2 regions of the Nocardioides zeicaulis genome follow, and region 1 is predicted to be linked to the other one. Evidence: predicted binding sites of a transcription regulator. Region 1 holds the regulator's gene; the other holds the start of a gene.

Region 1 (7,004 bases):
GCAGGAGCGGGGCGAGGACGGAGAGCGCGAGCGCGCGGCGTACGTGCATGAAGGGCCTTCCCGAGACAACGTCAGCACCGGTGAAACTACCCATCCGGAGCTGCCGAGAAACAGTCCCAGGAGCCGATCTGTGGACAACCGCGACCAGGGTGGCGGCAGACGACACCCGGAGGAGGCCGGCCCGTGTCGTATGCCGCCACCCTCACCACGGCAGCCCGGCAAGCTGCGTAGCCGACACATCGGAGATCGACTCGCTCAACCTGCTCCCGACATGCGCCGAGGGGCGGGCCTGGTGGCCCGCCCCTCGGTCTTCCCCTTGGTTCCACCAGCCGGGGTCGAAGCGGCTGATGGAGGCCTCGCGCGTCAGTCGGTGACGACCGGGACGCGGAGCTTCTGGCCAGCCGAGAGGCTGGCGGACTCGAGGGCGTTGAGCCGCTCGATCTGATCCATCGCGGAGCGGACGTCGCCGTCGGTGGAGATGTCGCTGGCGATGTCCCAGAGGGTGTCGCCCGGGGCGACGGTGACGACCTCGGTCGGGACCTGCTGGCCCGCCGAGTCGGTGCCGACGGCGCCGCCGGCGAGCATGACCGCCACCCCGAGGACCAGGAACAGCGAGGTCAGGAAGACCACGAGCCGGCCGCGCCGGGTGAGCCGCACCGCCGAGCGACGGGCGGACGTGGCGGTGAAAGCGGGGGAAAGGCTGAGGGTGCTCATCGTGGCCTCCTGGGGAAGATCAGCCGGGTGTCTCGGTCGAAGGAATGTCTAGTGATGACCACCGACAGTGGGTCGGTCTCGCTCAGACGTTCGATCGAACGTGTGTACGACGATAGAGCAGGTGTTCGAACAGATCAAGGACCTGGGCGAACAAATGTTCGACGGCCCCGAAGGCGGCTCAGCGCCGACGCATCGACCGCCGCCCCTGGGCCGCGAACAGCCCCACGACGTGCGGCGCCGCGCCGGGTGTGAGCGCGGCAGCCCGCGCCACTCCCCCGCGCCAGCCCGGCACGGTCCGCACCACCCGCCGCGAACCGAGGAGGGCGACCGCGGCCGTCGCGACCTGGTCGACGGTGAGGATCGGGCCGCCCGAGTGCACCAGCTGGGCTCCCATCCCGTCGGGGTCCTGCGCGGCGAGCATCGCGGTGTCGGCGCCGTCAGGGCACAGCGCGTGCACCCGGACCCCGCGGGGCGCCTCGGCGTTGACCGAGGAGCTCAGCGACACCACGCCCGCCTTCGTCGCTGCTACACGCTGTAGCCGGGGGCCGGGGTGAGGCCGGCGAGCGAGGCGACGTTGACGACGTCACCTCCGGCGGGCCCGAACGCGTCGAGCGCCGCGCGGGTGCCCCACATGGTGCCGAGGAGGTTGACCTCGACCAGGCGGCGCACCTGCTCGTCGGTCAGCGCGACGAGCGTCCCGTCGTCGCCGACCCCGGCGTTGTTGAACCAGGCCGCCAGCGGGGCGTGGCGCGCAGCCTCGGCGGCCACCGCCCGGTGCGCGTCGGGGTCTCGCACGTCGTGGACCAGCCCGGCCGCTCCGATCTCTTCTGCGGTCGCGGTGACCGCCTCGGAGACGTCGGTGACCACGACCCGGTGACCGCGGGCGACCATCCGCTCGGCGATCGCCCGCCCGATCCCACGCGCCCCACCCGTTACCACACAGCTCGTCGTGCCCACGCTCGCCATGCGGCCGACCGTAGCGACACGCGGGTTCGAACAGGTGTTTGATCCGCGGGCGTCCGCGGCGCTACGGTGGCCCCACTGCTCCGGGTGGACGGAGCACGACACCAGCAGCACACCAGCAGCACGTCAGCAGGACACCGTGCCGGGAGGACTGAGCCAGATGGCCAAGCAGGACGACAAGAACGTCATCGAGATGCCCGACGGCCCGCCGGACGCCACCGGCCTGACCCCGCGCCAGCAGCGCGTGCTGGCCACGATCAAGGACTCGATCGAGACGAAGGGCTACCCGCCCTCGATGCGCGAGATCGGCCAGGCGGTCGGGCTCACGTCGTCCTCCAGCGTGGCCCACCAGCTGCGCGTGCTCGAGGGCAAGGGCTTCCTCAAGCGCGACCCCAACCGGCCCCGCGCGCTCGAGGTGTTCCTGCCCGAGGTGATGGCGGCGCGCCGCTCGATCTCGAGCGCCGACGAGTCGAGCGTCGACGAGACCGGGATCGGCGACGTCTCCCCCACCGCGGTCAACATCCCACTCGTGGGCCGCATCGCCGCCGGTGGCCCGATCCTCGCCGAGGAGCAGGTCTCCGACGTCTTCCCGCTGCCCAAGCAGCTCGTCGGTGACGGCACGCTCTTCCTCCTGGAGGTGTCCGGCGACTCGATGATCGACGCCGCGATCTGCAACGGCGACTACGTCGTGATCCGGCAGGAGCAGACGGCCACCAACGGACAGATCGTTGCGGCGATGATCGAGGGCGAGGCGACCGTGAAGACGTTCCAGCGCAAGGACGGCCACGTCTGGCTGCTCCCGCACAACAGCGCGTACGACCCGATCCCCGGCGACAACGCGACCATTCTTGGTGTCGTCACGGCGGTCCTGCGCAGCCTCTGAGGCACTCCTCGCCCGGCCTTCCGACGGCCCTCCACCCTGCGGGGCGGAGGGCCGTTGATTGTGGTGCACCGAGCGGACACGATGGCGGGACCACCCATCGCGAGGAGCCCGCATGAGCCAGGTCCAGGAGTCCTACGACTACGTCGTCGTCGGCGCCGGCGTCGCCGCCACGAGCGCCGTGAAGGGGATCCGCAGCCAGGACCCCTCCGGCACGGTCGCGGTCCTCGGCTCCGAGCCCGACAGGCCGGTCTACCGACCCGACCTGTCGAAGGCCCTCTGGCTCGACGCCGAGAAGAGCCTCGACGACTCGTGGCTCTCCGGCGACCTCGAGGACGACGACGCGGTCGACCTCCTCACCGACACGACGGTCAGCGCGATCGACCCCGGTGCCCACGCCGTACGCCTCGCCGACGGCACGACCGTCACCTACGGCAAGCTGCTGCTGGCCACCGGTGCCGAGCCGCGCACGCTCGACCTCCAGCCCGGCCCGCGCGTCCTCTACTACCGCACCGCCGCCGACTACCAGCGGCTGCGCACCCTCGCCGGCCCCGACAGCCACGTCGTCGTGGTCGGCGGCGGCTACATCGGTTCGGAGATCGCCTCGGCCCTCGTGCAGAACGACGTCTCCGTCACCCTCGTGCTCGACCTCGAGGACGTGCAGGAGCAGATGTTCCCCCGTGCGCTCGCGGCCAGCCTCACCAAGGCGTTCACCGACCGCGGCGTGACGGTGGTGCACGGCTCGGTGAGCGCCGGCGAGGACACCGGCGACGGCGTGCGGATCCGGCTCGACGACGGCACCGAGGTGGTCGGCGACGCAGCCGTGGTCGGCGTCGGCGTGCAGCCGCGCACCGGGCTCGCCGAGGCTGCCGGGCTCGAGGTCGACAACGGCGTCGTCGTCGACGAGCACCTGCGCACCAGCGCGGAGGACGTGTACGCCGCGGGCGACGTGGCGTCGTACCCCGACGCCCTCCTCGGCCGACGCCGCGTCGAGCACGTCGACCAGGCCGAGAAGTCCGGCGAGCACGCCGGCAAGGTGATGGCCGGCGCCGGCGAGGCCTACGAGTACACCCCGATCTTCTGGTCCGACATCTTCGACGCCGGCTACGAGGCGGTCGGCGAGACGAAGTCCGACCTCGACATGGTGGAGGACTGGAAGGACGGCCAGCTCGGCACCGGCGTCGTCTACTACCTGAAGCAGGGCTCCGTGCGCGGTGTGCTGCTGTGGAACGTCTGGGACAGCACCGACCAGGCTCGCGAGGTCATCAGGGAGACGCGTGACGCGCCGCTCGACGACCCCGAGGTGCTGCGCGGCCGGATCCCGTTCGGCTGACGGGGTCTCGAGGCTCGTCGCCGGAGCTCCTCGCACCCCGGCGCCCGGTGTAGCCTCGCGGCGATGTTCGAGCACGCCGGCGCGACCCCGTCCCCCGAGGTGTTCCGCACCCGTCCGGGCAACCGGCGCCGGCTCACTCCGCCGGGCGAGGCCGAGCTCGACCGGCTGGGGCTCGCCGGGGAGGCGTCGGCGTGGCTCAGCCCGCTGGCGTACAACCTCACGGTGAGCCACAGCCACCGGTTCGTCTGGTACCGCGTGGCGAAGGTGGCGACCCGGACCATCCGCCACCACTGCGAGAGCCATGGCGTGAGCCTGGACGTGGACCACGCGATGCGGGTCAGGTACCCCCTGGCCAGCTTCACCGACTACTTCACCTTCGCCTTCGTGCGCGACCCGCTCGACCGGTTCGTCTCGGCGTGGCGCGACAAGGTCGTCGGAGCCAACTACTACTCCTTCGACGACGCGACGCACGCCCGGATGCAGACGGTCGAGGAGTTCGCCCGCTGGACCGCCGCGCAGGACCTGTCGGCGGTTCCCGGCACCGACCAGCACCTCACCCTGCAGAGCCGGATGATCGATCTCAACCGGGTCGACTTCGTCGGGCGCCTGGAGACCTTCGACCGCGACTTCGCCGAGGTGTGCGAGCGCATCGGCGCGCCGACCGTGCCGACCGCCCCGCGGAACCAGACCGCGCCCGGCGGGCAGGACCGCCGGGTCTCCGACGAGCTCCGCGCGCTGGTGACCACGATGTACCGCCGTGACTACCAGCTCTTCGGCTACGACCCCGACCGCCCGTAGACCGGAGCCCGCCATGACGCTCGCCCAGCCCCGCTTCGCCACCACCAAGCTCACCGAGGGCTACGACGTCGGCGAGGTGGACGACCTCGTCGACCGGGTCCTCGCCGCGCTCGCCCAGGAAGGCCCGGCCATGACGGCCGAGCAGGTGCGCGACGTCCGGTTCACGCCGGTGCGGCTGCGCGAGGGCTACGCGATGGGCGACGTCGACGACTGGCTCGACCAGGCGGTCGTCGCGCTGCGCGCGCAGGCGAGCGGCGTACCGCCCGAGGTCGCCGCGCCCGACACCGGCGCGGCGTACGTCCCCGCCGCACCCCGCCCCGACGCCATCGCGCGCGCCGACGACCGCTCCACGCGGGTGGCGATGGCGTGGGGTCTGGCCGTGGTGGCCGTGGTGCTGCTCCTGGTCGCCGTGCTCTGACCCGGCTCAGCCGGCGCCGAGCCGCTTCAGCGCCTGGCGCACCAGCGCCGGGTCGGTGGTCGACCACATCGGCGGCAGCGACGCCTTGAGGAACCGGCCGTAGCGGGCGGTCTCGAGGCGCGGGTCGAGGACGGCGACGACGCCGCGGTCGGTGGTGGTGCGGATCAGCCGGCCGGCGCCCTGCGCCATCAGCAGCCCGGCGTGGGTCGCGGAGACCTCCATGAAACCGTTGCCGCCACGGTCGTCGGCGGCCTTCGCGCGCGCCGACATGAGCGGGTCGTCGGGCCGCGGGAACGGGATACGGTCGATGATGACCAGCTGGCAGGTGTCGCCGGGCACGTCGAGGCCCTGCCACAGCGACAGCGTGCCGAACAGGCAGGTGTGGGGGTCCTCGACGAACTGCTTGGCGAGCTCGGGCAGCTGGGCGTCGCCCTGCGCGAGGGTGGTGAGGTGCGGCAGCCGCTGGCGTACGGCCTCCGCCGCCGCCTCCGCCGCGCGACGCGAGGAGAACAGGCCGAGGGTGCGGCCGTCGAGCGCGTCGACGAGGTCGCAGATCTCGTCGAGCTGGGCCGGCCCGAGCCCGTCGCGGCCGGGCTGGGGCAGGTGGCGGGCGACGTAGAGGATGGACTGCTGGCCGTAGTCGAACGGCGAACCGACGTCGATGCCCTTCCACGGCAGCGCGCCCTCGGCGTCGGTGGTGGCGACTTGGTGCCCGAGCCGCTCGGTGGGCTTGAGGCCCAGCGAGGTGGCGACCGCGCCGAACTCGCCGCCGAGCATCAGCGTCGCGCTCGCGAAGACGACGGTCTTGTCGGTGAGCAGCTTGTCGCGCATCTGCCCCCACACTTGGAGCGGCGCGACGTGGAGCCGGGCCGGGAACCGGTCGCGGGCCTCGCCGAGCCACAGCACGTCGCGGTCCGAGCCGGCCGCCATCCGCTCGGCGTTGACGAAGACCTCCTGCACCATGCCCTTGGCCTGGGTGCGCCCGGCGTCGGCGTCGCCGTCCTTGCCCTCCTTGCCCGACTCGCGCGGGAACGCCGACAGGGTCGCGCGGGCGGCGTCACGGACCGCGACGAGCGCGTCGGAGAGCTGTGGCGGGACCATGTCGATGCGACCGGCCGGCAGGGCCGCGAACGCCTCCGCGAGCTGGCCGGCGGCGTCCTCGAGGTCTCCGGCCGGGTCGCCCCCGGCGTCGTCGGCCCAGCGGCTGGCGCGGCGCGCGGCCCGCTCGACGTCACCGGCGCCGAGCTCGTCGGTGGCCGCCTGGGTGACGCGGGCGACCAGCTCGTGGGCCTCGTCGATCACGACCGTGTCGTAGTCGGGGATCATCGGCACGTCCTCGATCGCGTCGATCGCGAGGAGGGAGTGGTTGGTGACGATCAGGTGGCTGCGCTGGGCCTTCTCCTTGGCGAGCTCGGCGAAGCACTCCTGGCCGAACGGGCACTTGGTCGCGCCGAGGCACTCGCGGTGGTTGACCGAGACCTGGCGCCACTCGCGGTCGGTGTGGCGCGGGGCGTTGTCACGCTCGCCGCTGCCGCCGGCCTCGGACTCGTCCTCAGCCCACTGCCGCAGCTCGAGGACCTTCTCGGCCATCGAGCCCATCGGCACGTCGACGAGGGTGCCCTGGTCGTCGGGAACGCCGGCGCGGACGCGGTGGAGGCAGGCGTAGTTGGAACGGCCCTTGAGCACGGCGTAGGAGGTGTCGATGCCGGGGACGTCCTTGACCGCCTCGACCAGCCGCGGCAGGTCCCGCTCGACGAGCTGGTGCTGCAGCGCGAGGGTCGCCGTGGCGACCACGACCCGCTTGTCGTGGAGGAGCGCAGGCACGAGGTACCCGAGGGACTTGCCGGTGCCGGTGCCGGCCTGCACGAGGAGGTGGCGGCCCTCCTCCATCGCCTCGG
Region 2 (7,004 bases), 1.5 Mb from region 1:
AGTGCCACGGCCTGCAGTGCGGGTTCTGCACGCCCGGGATGATCATGCAGGCCGTCGACCTGCTGGGGGAGAACCCCGACCCGACCGAGGAGGAGGTGCGGCTCGGCATGGAGGGCAACCTCTGCCGCTGCACCGGCTACCACAACATCGTCAAGAGCGTCCTCCACGCCGCCGAAGGAGCCAAGGCATGACTGCCACGCAGGACCGCCCCGCCGCCGAGATCGGCAAGGACCGCCGGCGCAAGGAGGACCAGCGGCTGATCACCGGCCGCACCCGCTGGACCGACAACATCGTGCTGCCGGGCATGCTGCACCTCGCCATGGTGCGCAGCCCGTTCGCGCACGCCACCATCACCTCCATCGACGTCGAGGAGGCGAAGGCCTCGCCCAACGTCGTGGCCGTCCTCAGCGGCAAGGACTTCGGCGAGGAGCTGGGGGCGTGCATCAACGCCTGGCCGATCACCCCCGACCAGAAGACGCCCGCGCACTCGCCGATGCCCGCCGACCGTGTCGCGTTCGCCGGCGAGGTCGTCGCGGTGGTGGTCGCCCGCAGCGCTGCCGAGGCCCGCGACGCCGCCGAGCTCGTCGACGTCGAGTACGAGGAGCAGCCGGCCGTCATCGGGATCAAGAAGGCGCTCGAGGACACCGTGCTCGCCCACCCCGACCTCGGCACCAACAAGTCGGCGCTGTGGGTCTTCGACTCCGCCGAGGCCGGCACCGGGAGCGACGTGGAGGCCGCCATCGAGCAGGCCCGCTCCGACGGCATCGTCATCGAGCGGGAGTACCGCCAGCAGCGCCTCATCCCGGCGTTCATGGAGCCGCGCAGCGTCGTGGTCGACCCCACCGGTGAGCAGATCACCATGTGGTCGGCCACCCAGATCCCGCACATCCTGCGCTTCGCGCTGGCCGCGACCACCGGCGTGCCCGAGTCGAAGATCCGGGTGATCGCTCCCGACGTCGGCGGCGGGTTCGGCGGCAAGCTGCAGACCACGCCCGAGGAGTGGATCGCCTGGGCCGTGGCTCGCCGCCTGGGCAAGCCGGTCAAGTACACCGAGACGCGCAGCGAGAGCCTGCTCGCGGCCCACCACGGCCGCGACCAGGTGCAGACGCTCACCCTGTCGGCCGACAAGGACGGCAGGGTCACCGGCTTCAAGGTGCACCTCGACGCCGACCTCGGCGCCTACATCGCGATCGTCGGCGGCGGGGTTCCGGTGCTCGGCGCGTTCATGTTCAACGCCATCTACAAGTTCCCGGCGTACCGCTTCGAGTGCCAGACGGTGCTGACCAACACCACCTTCACCGACGCCTACCGCGGGGCCGGTCGACCCGAGGCGACCTACGCCATCGAGCGGATGATGGACGAGCTCGCCGCCGAGGTCGGGGTCGACCCGCTCGAGATCCGCGAGCGCAACTGGATCACCCACGAGGAGTTCCCGTTCACGACCGTCGCCGGCCTGGAGTACGACACGGGCAACTACGAGGCGGCGACCGCCAAGGCCAAGGAGTCCTTCGGCTACGACGCCCTGCGCGCCGAGCAGCGGGAGCGCCGCGAGCGCGGCGACCGGGTGCAGCTCGGCATCGGCGTCTCGACCTTCACCGAGATGTGCGGCCTGGCGCCCAGCCGGGTCCTGGGCAGCCTCGACTACGGCGCCGGCGGGTGGGAGCACGCGGGCGTGCGGATGACCCCGCTCGGCAAGGTCGAGGTCGTCACCGGCGCCAGCGCCCACGGCCAGGGCCACGAGACGGCGTTCAGCCAGATCGTCGCCGACCGGCTCGGGGTCCCCTTCGAGGACGTCGAGGTGCTCCACGGCGACACGCAGGTCGCGCCGAAGGGCCTGGACACCTACGGCTCGCGCTCGCTCGTCGTGGGCGGGGAGGCGCTCGTCCGGGCCGTCGACAAGGTCATCGACAAGGCCAAGGTGCTCGCCGCGCACCTGCTGGAGGCCAGCGAGGACGACCTCGAGTACGCCGACGGGAAGTTCAACGTCCGCGGCACCGACCAGGGCGTGGCGATCCAGGAGCTCGCGACCGCGACGTTCGCCGGGCACAACTACCCCGAGGGCATGGAGCTCAACCTCGACGCGGACGCCACCTACGACCCGGTGAACTTCAACTACCCGCACGGCACGCACCTCTGCGCGATGGAGGTCGACACCGAGACGGGGCAGGTGAAGATGCGCAAGTACACCTGCTGCGACGACATCGGCACGATCATCAACCCGCTGATCGTCGCCGGACAGGTCCACGGCGGCCTCGTGCAGGGCATCGCGCAGGCGCTCTGGGAGGAGGCGGTGCACGACGAGTCCGGCACGCTCGTCAGCGGCTCGTTCGTCGACTACCTGCTGCCGACGGCGGCCGACACCATCTCCTTCGACGTCGTGCACACCGACGACCCGAGCATCTGCACCACCAACACGCTGGGCACCAAGGGCGTCGGGGAGGCCGGCACGATCGCCTCGACCCCGGCCGTGGTGAACGCGGTGGTCGACGCCGTGCGCCACCTCGGCGTCACCGACATCCAGATGCCGTGCACGCCCGAGCGCGTGTGGCGTGCCATCCACGCGGGGGAGCAGGACGCCCCGACGCCCGAGGCGGCGATGCCCCACTTCGACGAGTCCGAGCCCGGACCCGACAGCACGGAAGGAGCCCAGGCATGATCCCGGCACCGTTCGACTACCTCGCCCCGAGCTCGGTCGAGGAGGCGCTCGCCGCCCTCGGTGAGCACGGCGACGACGCGAAGATCCTCGCCGGCGGCCAGAGCCTGCTGCCCGTGCTGCGGATGCGGCTCAACGCCCCGGAGGTGGTGATCGACCTCGGCCGCATCTCCTCGTTGCGCGGCATCCGCGAGGAGGGCGACGCCATCGTCATCGGCGCGATGACCACCCACCACGAGGTGCGCGACCACGCGCTGGTCAAGGAGCACGCGCTGCTGCTGTCGAAGGCGGCCGCCGAGGTCGCCGACGCCCAGATCCGGCACCGGGGCACCTTCGGCGGGGCCCTGGCCCACGCCGACCCGGCCGGCGACCTGGGCGCTCCCGCGCTCGCGCTCGGCGCCGAGTTCGTCATCGCCGGTCCGGGCGGCACCCGGACGGTCGGTGCCGACGACTTCTTCGTCGACCTCTTCGAGACTGCCATCGGCGAGGACGAGATCCTCACCGAGGTGCGGATCCCCAAGCACACCGGCTGGGGCGCCCACTACGAGAAGTTCGTCCGGGTGGCCCACCAGTGGCCCATCGTGGCCGTCGCCGCGACGGTGAGGGGGTCGATCGACGAGGCCCGGATCGGGCTGACCAACATGGGCAGCACCCCGTTGCGGGCGCGTGCGACCGAGGCCGCGCTGGCCGGTGCCACCGCGACCGAGGACGGCGTACGGGAGGCGGCGCAGCAGGCGGCCGAGGGCACCAACCCGCCCTCCGACCTCAACGGTGCGGCCGACTACCGCCAGCACCTGGCGCGGGTGCTCACCGGCCGCGCGGTGCTCAAGGCAGCGGGGGTGGCGTAGGCGTGGAGCTGTCCCACCGCTTCACCGTCCCGGTCGGCGTCGAGGAGACGTGGGCCCACTTCAACGACATCGCGTCGGTCGCCGAGTGCTTCCCAGGCGCGCAGGTGAACGAGGCCGACGCCGAGTCGTTCGCCGGCTCGGTGAAGGTCAAGCTCGGGCCGATCGCGCTGCAGTACAACGGCAGCGGCACCTTCGTGGAGAAGGACGCCGAGGCGCACCGCTTCGTCGTCGACGCCAAGGGCAAGGACAAGCGCGGCAACGGCACGGCGGGGGCCAGGGTCACGGTCTCGATGAGCGGGTCGCAGACCTCCACCGACGTCTCCGTCGAGACCGACCTCGCCATCACCGGCAAGCCCGCGCAGTTCGGGCGCGGGGTGATGCAGGACGTCTCCGACAAGCTGCTGGGCCAGTTCGTCACCTGCCTCGAGCAGCGCCTGACGGCCCCGGCCGAGCCGGACACCGACGACCAGCAGGAGCTCGACGCCGTGGCGGCCGGCGCCTCGGCCGGCGTGGACGAGCCCTCGGCGGTGGCGGACGACGCCCCACCCCCGCCCGCCCAGCCGCCCCCGCCGCCGCGACCGGCCCCGCCGAAGCCCACGTCTCCCCCGCCCGCTCCGCCCGCGGAGGCGCTCGACCTCGGCAGCGCGGTGCTGCCGGTGCTGGCGCGGTCGTACTGGAAGCAGGCCGTGGCTGCCGTCGTCGGGCTCGCGCTCGTGCGCCGGCTGCTCAGGAGGTGAGGAGGCGGGTCGGGCTCAGAAGACGTGGCGCGGCCGGAACTGCACGGAGACCCGCGGCCCGGCGTGCGCGACCTTCGGCACGGCGTGCTCCCACGTGCGCTGGCACGACCCGCCCATCACCACGAGGTCGCCGTGGCCCATCGTCACCGCGATCGACGACCCCCCGCCGCGTGGGCGCAGCAGCAGCCGGCGGGGGTCGCCGACGCTGACGATGGCGACCATGGTGTCCTCGCTCCGCCCCCGGCCGATGGTGTCGCCGTGCCAGGCGACCGAGTCGCGACCGTCGCGGTAGTAGCAGCAGCCGGCGCTGACGAACGGCTCGCCGAGCTCGGGGAGGTAGTGGGCGCTCAGCCGGTCGCGGGCCTGGCCCAGGACCGGGTGGGGGAGCGGGTCGCCGTCGAGGTAGGTGTGGACCAGGCGCGGCACGTCGACCACGGAGTCGTACATCTCGCGGCGCTCCGAGCGCCACGGGACGTCGGAGACCAGCGCGGCGAGGACGGCGTCGGGCTCGGGCAGCCAGCTGCGCTGGACGTCGACCCAGGCGCCCAGCGTGAGGGTGCGACGCTCGGGCGCGAGGTCCACCGGCGCGACGGCGACGTCGGCGAAGAGGGAGCCCTGGAAGTCCGGCTGCGTGGCCATGCGGCCATCCTACGGCATCGGTCGAACGCCTGTTCGACTCTCAAGACAACCTCAATGGTTTCCCCCAGCATTCGTCAATTGAGTGACGTCCGTCCTCCGGGTGCCTAGCCTGTGAGGCATGGATCCGGTGGACCTCGTCGTCCCGCGTCAGCGGGCGTTGAAGCACGTCCAGGTCCGCGAGCACGTCCGCGGTCTCATCGAAGCCCAGCCCCCCGGCTCCGCCGCGCCGTCCGAGCGGGAGCTGGTCGCCCGCTTCGGCGTGGCCCGGATGACGGTCAGGCAGGCGCTCGACGCCCTGGTCGCGGAAGGGCTGCTCGAGCGCATCCCCGGCCGCGGCACCTTCGTCGCCCAGCCGCCCAAGACCTCGGGCCGGCTGACCTCGTTCACCGAGGAGATGCGGCGTCGCGGCATGCTGCCGGAGTCGCAGACGCTCCTGGCCCGCGTGGAGCAGGCCGGCCCCGGCGTCGCCCGCGCGCTCGACATCTCGCCCGGCGACCCGGTGCTGCACTGGCGGCGGCTGCGGCGCGCCGACCAGGACATCGTGTGCGTCGAGGACGCCTACCTCAACGAGGTGCTCCTGCCGGGCTTCCTCCAGCACGGCACGCCCACCAGCCTCTACGAGGCCCTCGCCGCCCGCGGGCTGCGCCCGACCGGTGTCGAGGACTCGATCAGCGCCGACCGCGCCAGCGCGGAGGAGGCCACGATCCTCGAGATCGCCGAGGGTGACCCGGTCCTGCGCCACGCCCGTCGCGCGGTCTCCGACGGGCGCATCGTCGAGGTCTCCCGCAGCTGCTACCGCCACGACCGCTTCACCTTCTACCTCCAGCTCGCCGACCGCTGACCCCGCGCCGCTCGCCGGCGGCGCAGGCTCAGTCGGGCAGGCTCAGTCCCGCAGCCGGGCGAGCTCGCGAGCGAGGTTCGCGCGCGCCCGTTCCTCCCAGAGCTCGCGGGCACGCCCGGTGCGGAACAGCCGCGTCCGGGCGATGAGGTCCTCGAGCACGGCGCGGCGCCCGGCCCTGAAGTCGTCGTCGCCGACGTGCGCGAAGTCGGCCCGGACCCCGGCGACGTAGGCGTCGTAGCGCTCGGGTGGCGCGGCGAGGATCGCGAGGTCGGCGTCGCTGAGTGCACCACCGTGCGTGTCGTCGTCGTCGGGTCGGTGCTCGACCGTCATCCGCACCAGGCGGGCGACCTCGGTCGCGAGCGGCCCGGTGAGGGCGCGCTCGGCCCACCGGGCGGACCTCTCCTCGTCGTCGGGGGCGCCGTCGTAGACCGCGTCGTGGAACCACGCGGCCACGGCCACCGGCGTCCGGTCGAGCGGCACGCCCGCGTCGGCCAGCTCGTCGAGCCGGTCGAGCACCTCGGTGAGGTGGAGGAGGTCGTGGTAGCCGGGACGGTCCCAGGCGACGAGCAGCTCGTCGCGCAGGTCGAGCCGGTCCGGCAGGGGCCACCGCGCGGCCAGCGCGGCGACGAGCGCCGGCCCGGAGCTCACCCGCGCTGCTCCTGCAGCTCCCGGGCCTCCTCGTGGCCCGACGCCATCGCCCAGCGGATGGTGCGGGTGGCCGCGGCACCGAGGACCCGGTTGGTGACCGGAGGCACCGGCGGCAGCCGCAGCTCGCGGCGCGCCTGCGTCGGCAGCAGCCCGATGGCCGCCGTGGCGAGCGAGAGGTACCCGGGCCGCGCGGCCACGGGCAGGTCGGGGTGCAGCAGCAGGAAGCGGATCGCCTCGCGCGCGGCCGACGTGCCCCGCAGCTCGGGACCGTAGGCGGCGATCATCCGGCGCAGCTCGTCCTCGCTCTGCGGCGGGTCGACGACGCCGAGGTGGCCCGCGGCGACCCCGGCCTGCGCGACGTACTCGTCACGCTCGGGGCCGATGAGCGGACGGTGGCCGTAGCGGTCGTGGGCGACCAGGAAGCTGTCGATCTCCGCGACGTGGACCCAGCCGAGCAGGTGCGGGTCGTTCGCGGCGTACGGCGTGCCGTCGGGCATCGTGCCGGTGACCGACTCGTGCGCTCGCTGCACGGCCCGGATCACGGCGAGCGCGTCCTGCTCGGCGCCGAACGTGGTCATCGCGATGTAGGTCGAGACCTGCGCCAGGCGCCCCCACATGTCGCCGCGGTAGCCGGAGTG

Evidence for each region. The regulator LexA, encoded in region 1, represses DNA repair genes until DNA is damaged. The targets are predictions, from matches to a motif close to TCGAACANNTGTTCGA.
Region 2: ACFFJG_RS13930 (alpha-ketoglutarate-dependent dioxygenase AlkB) is a predicted target of LexA. The motif match lies at 4,899-4,914, and genes of this name have one in related genera.

Annotation. Positions count from the first base shown of each region.
Region 1 covers NZ_JBHLXH010000001.1:1,311,588-1,318,591, forward strand. The annotation lists gene ACFFJG_RS06465 (hypothetical protein) at 1-49, opposite strand, end outside; gene ACFFJG_RS06470 (LysM peptidoglycan-binding domain-containing protein) at 364-714, opposite strand; gene ACFFJG_RS06475 (SDR family oxidoreductase) at 893-1,222, opposite strand; gene ACFFJG_RS06480 (SDR family oxidoreductase) at 1,240-1,680, opposite strand; gene lexA (transcriptional repressor LexA) at 1,838-2,560, shown strand; gene ACFFJG_RS06490 (NAD(P)/FAD-dependent oxidoreductase) at 2,673-3,890, shown strand; gene ACFFJG_RS06495 (sulfotransferase family protein) at 3,954-4,688, shown strand; gene ACFFJG_RS06500 (DivIVA domain-containing protein) at 4,702-5,106, shown strand; gene ACFFJG_RS06505 (ATP-dependent DNA helicase) at 5,113-7,004, opposite strand, start outside.
Region 2 covers NZ_JBHLXH010000001.1:2,837,770-2,844,773, forward strand. The annotation lists gene ACFFJG_RS13910 ((2Fe-2S)-binding protein) at 1-191, shown strand, start outside; gene ACFFJG_RS13915 (xanthine dehydrogenase family protein molybdopterin-binding subunit) at 188-2,656, shown strand; gene ACFFJG_RS13920 (FAD binding domain-containing protein) at 2,653-3,501, shown strand; gene ACFFJG_RS13925 (SRPBCC family protein) at 3,504-4,238, shown strand; gene ACFFJG_RS13930 (alpha-ketoglutarate-dependent dioxygenase AlkB) at 4,254-4,877, opposite strand; gene ACFFJG_RS13935 (GntR family transcriptional regulator) at 4,996-5,718, shown strand; gene ACFFJG_RS13940 (HD domain-containing protein) at 5,761-6,366, opposite strand; gene ACFFJG_RS13945 (oxygenase MpaB family protein) at 6,363-7,004, opposite strand, start outside.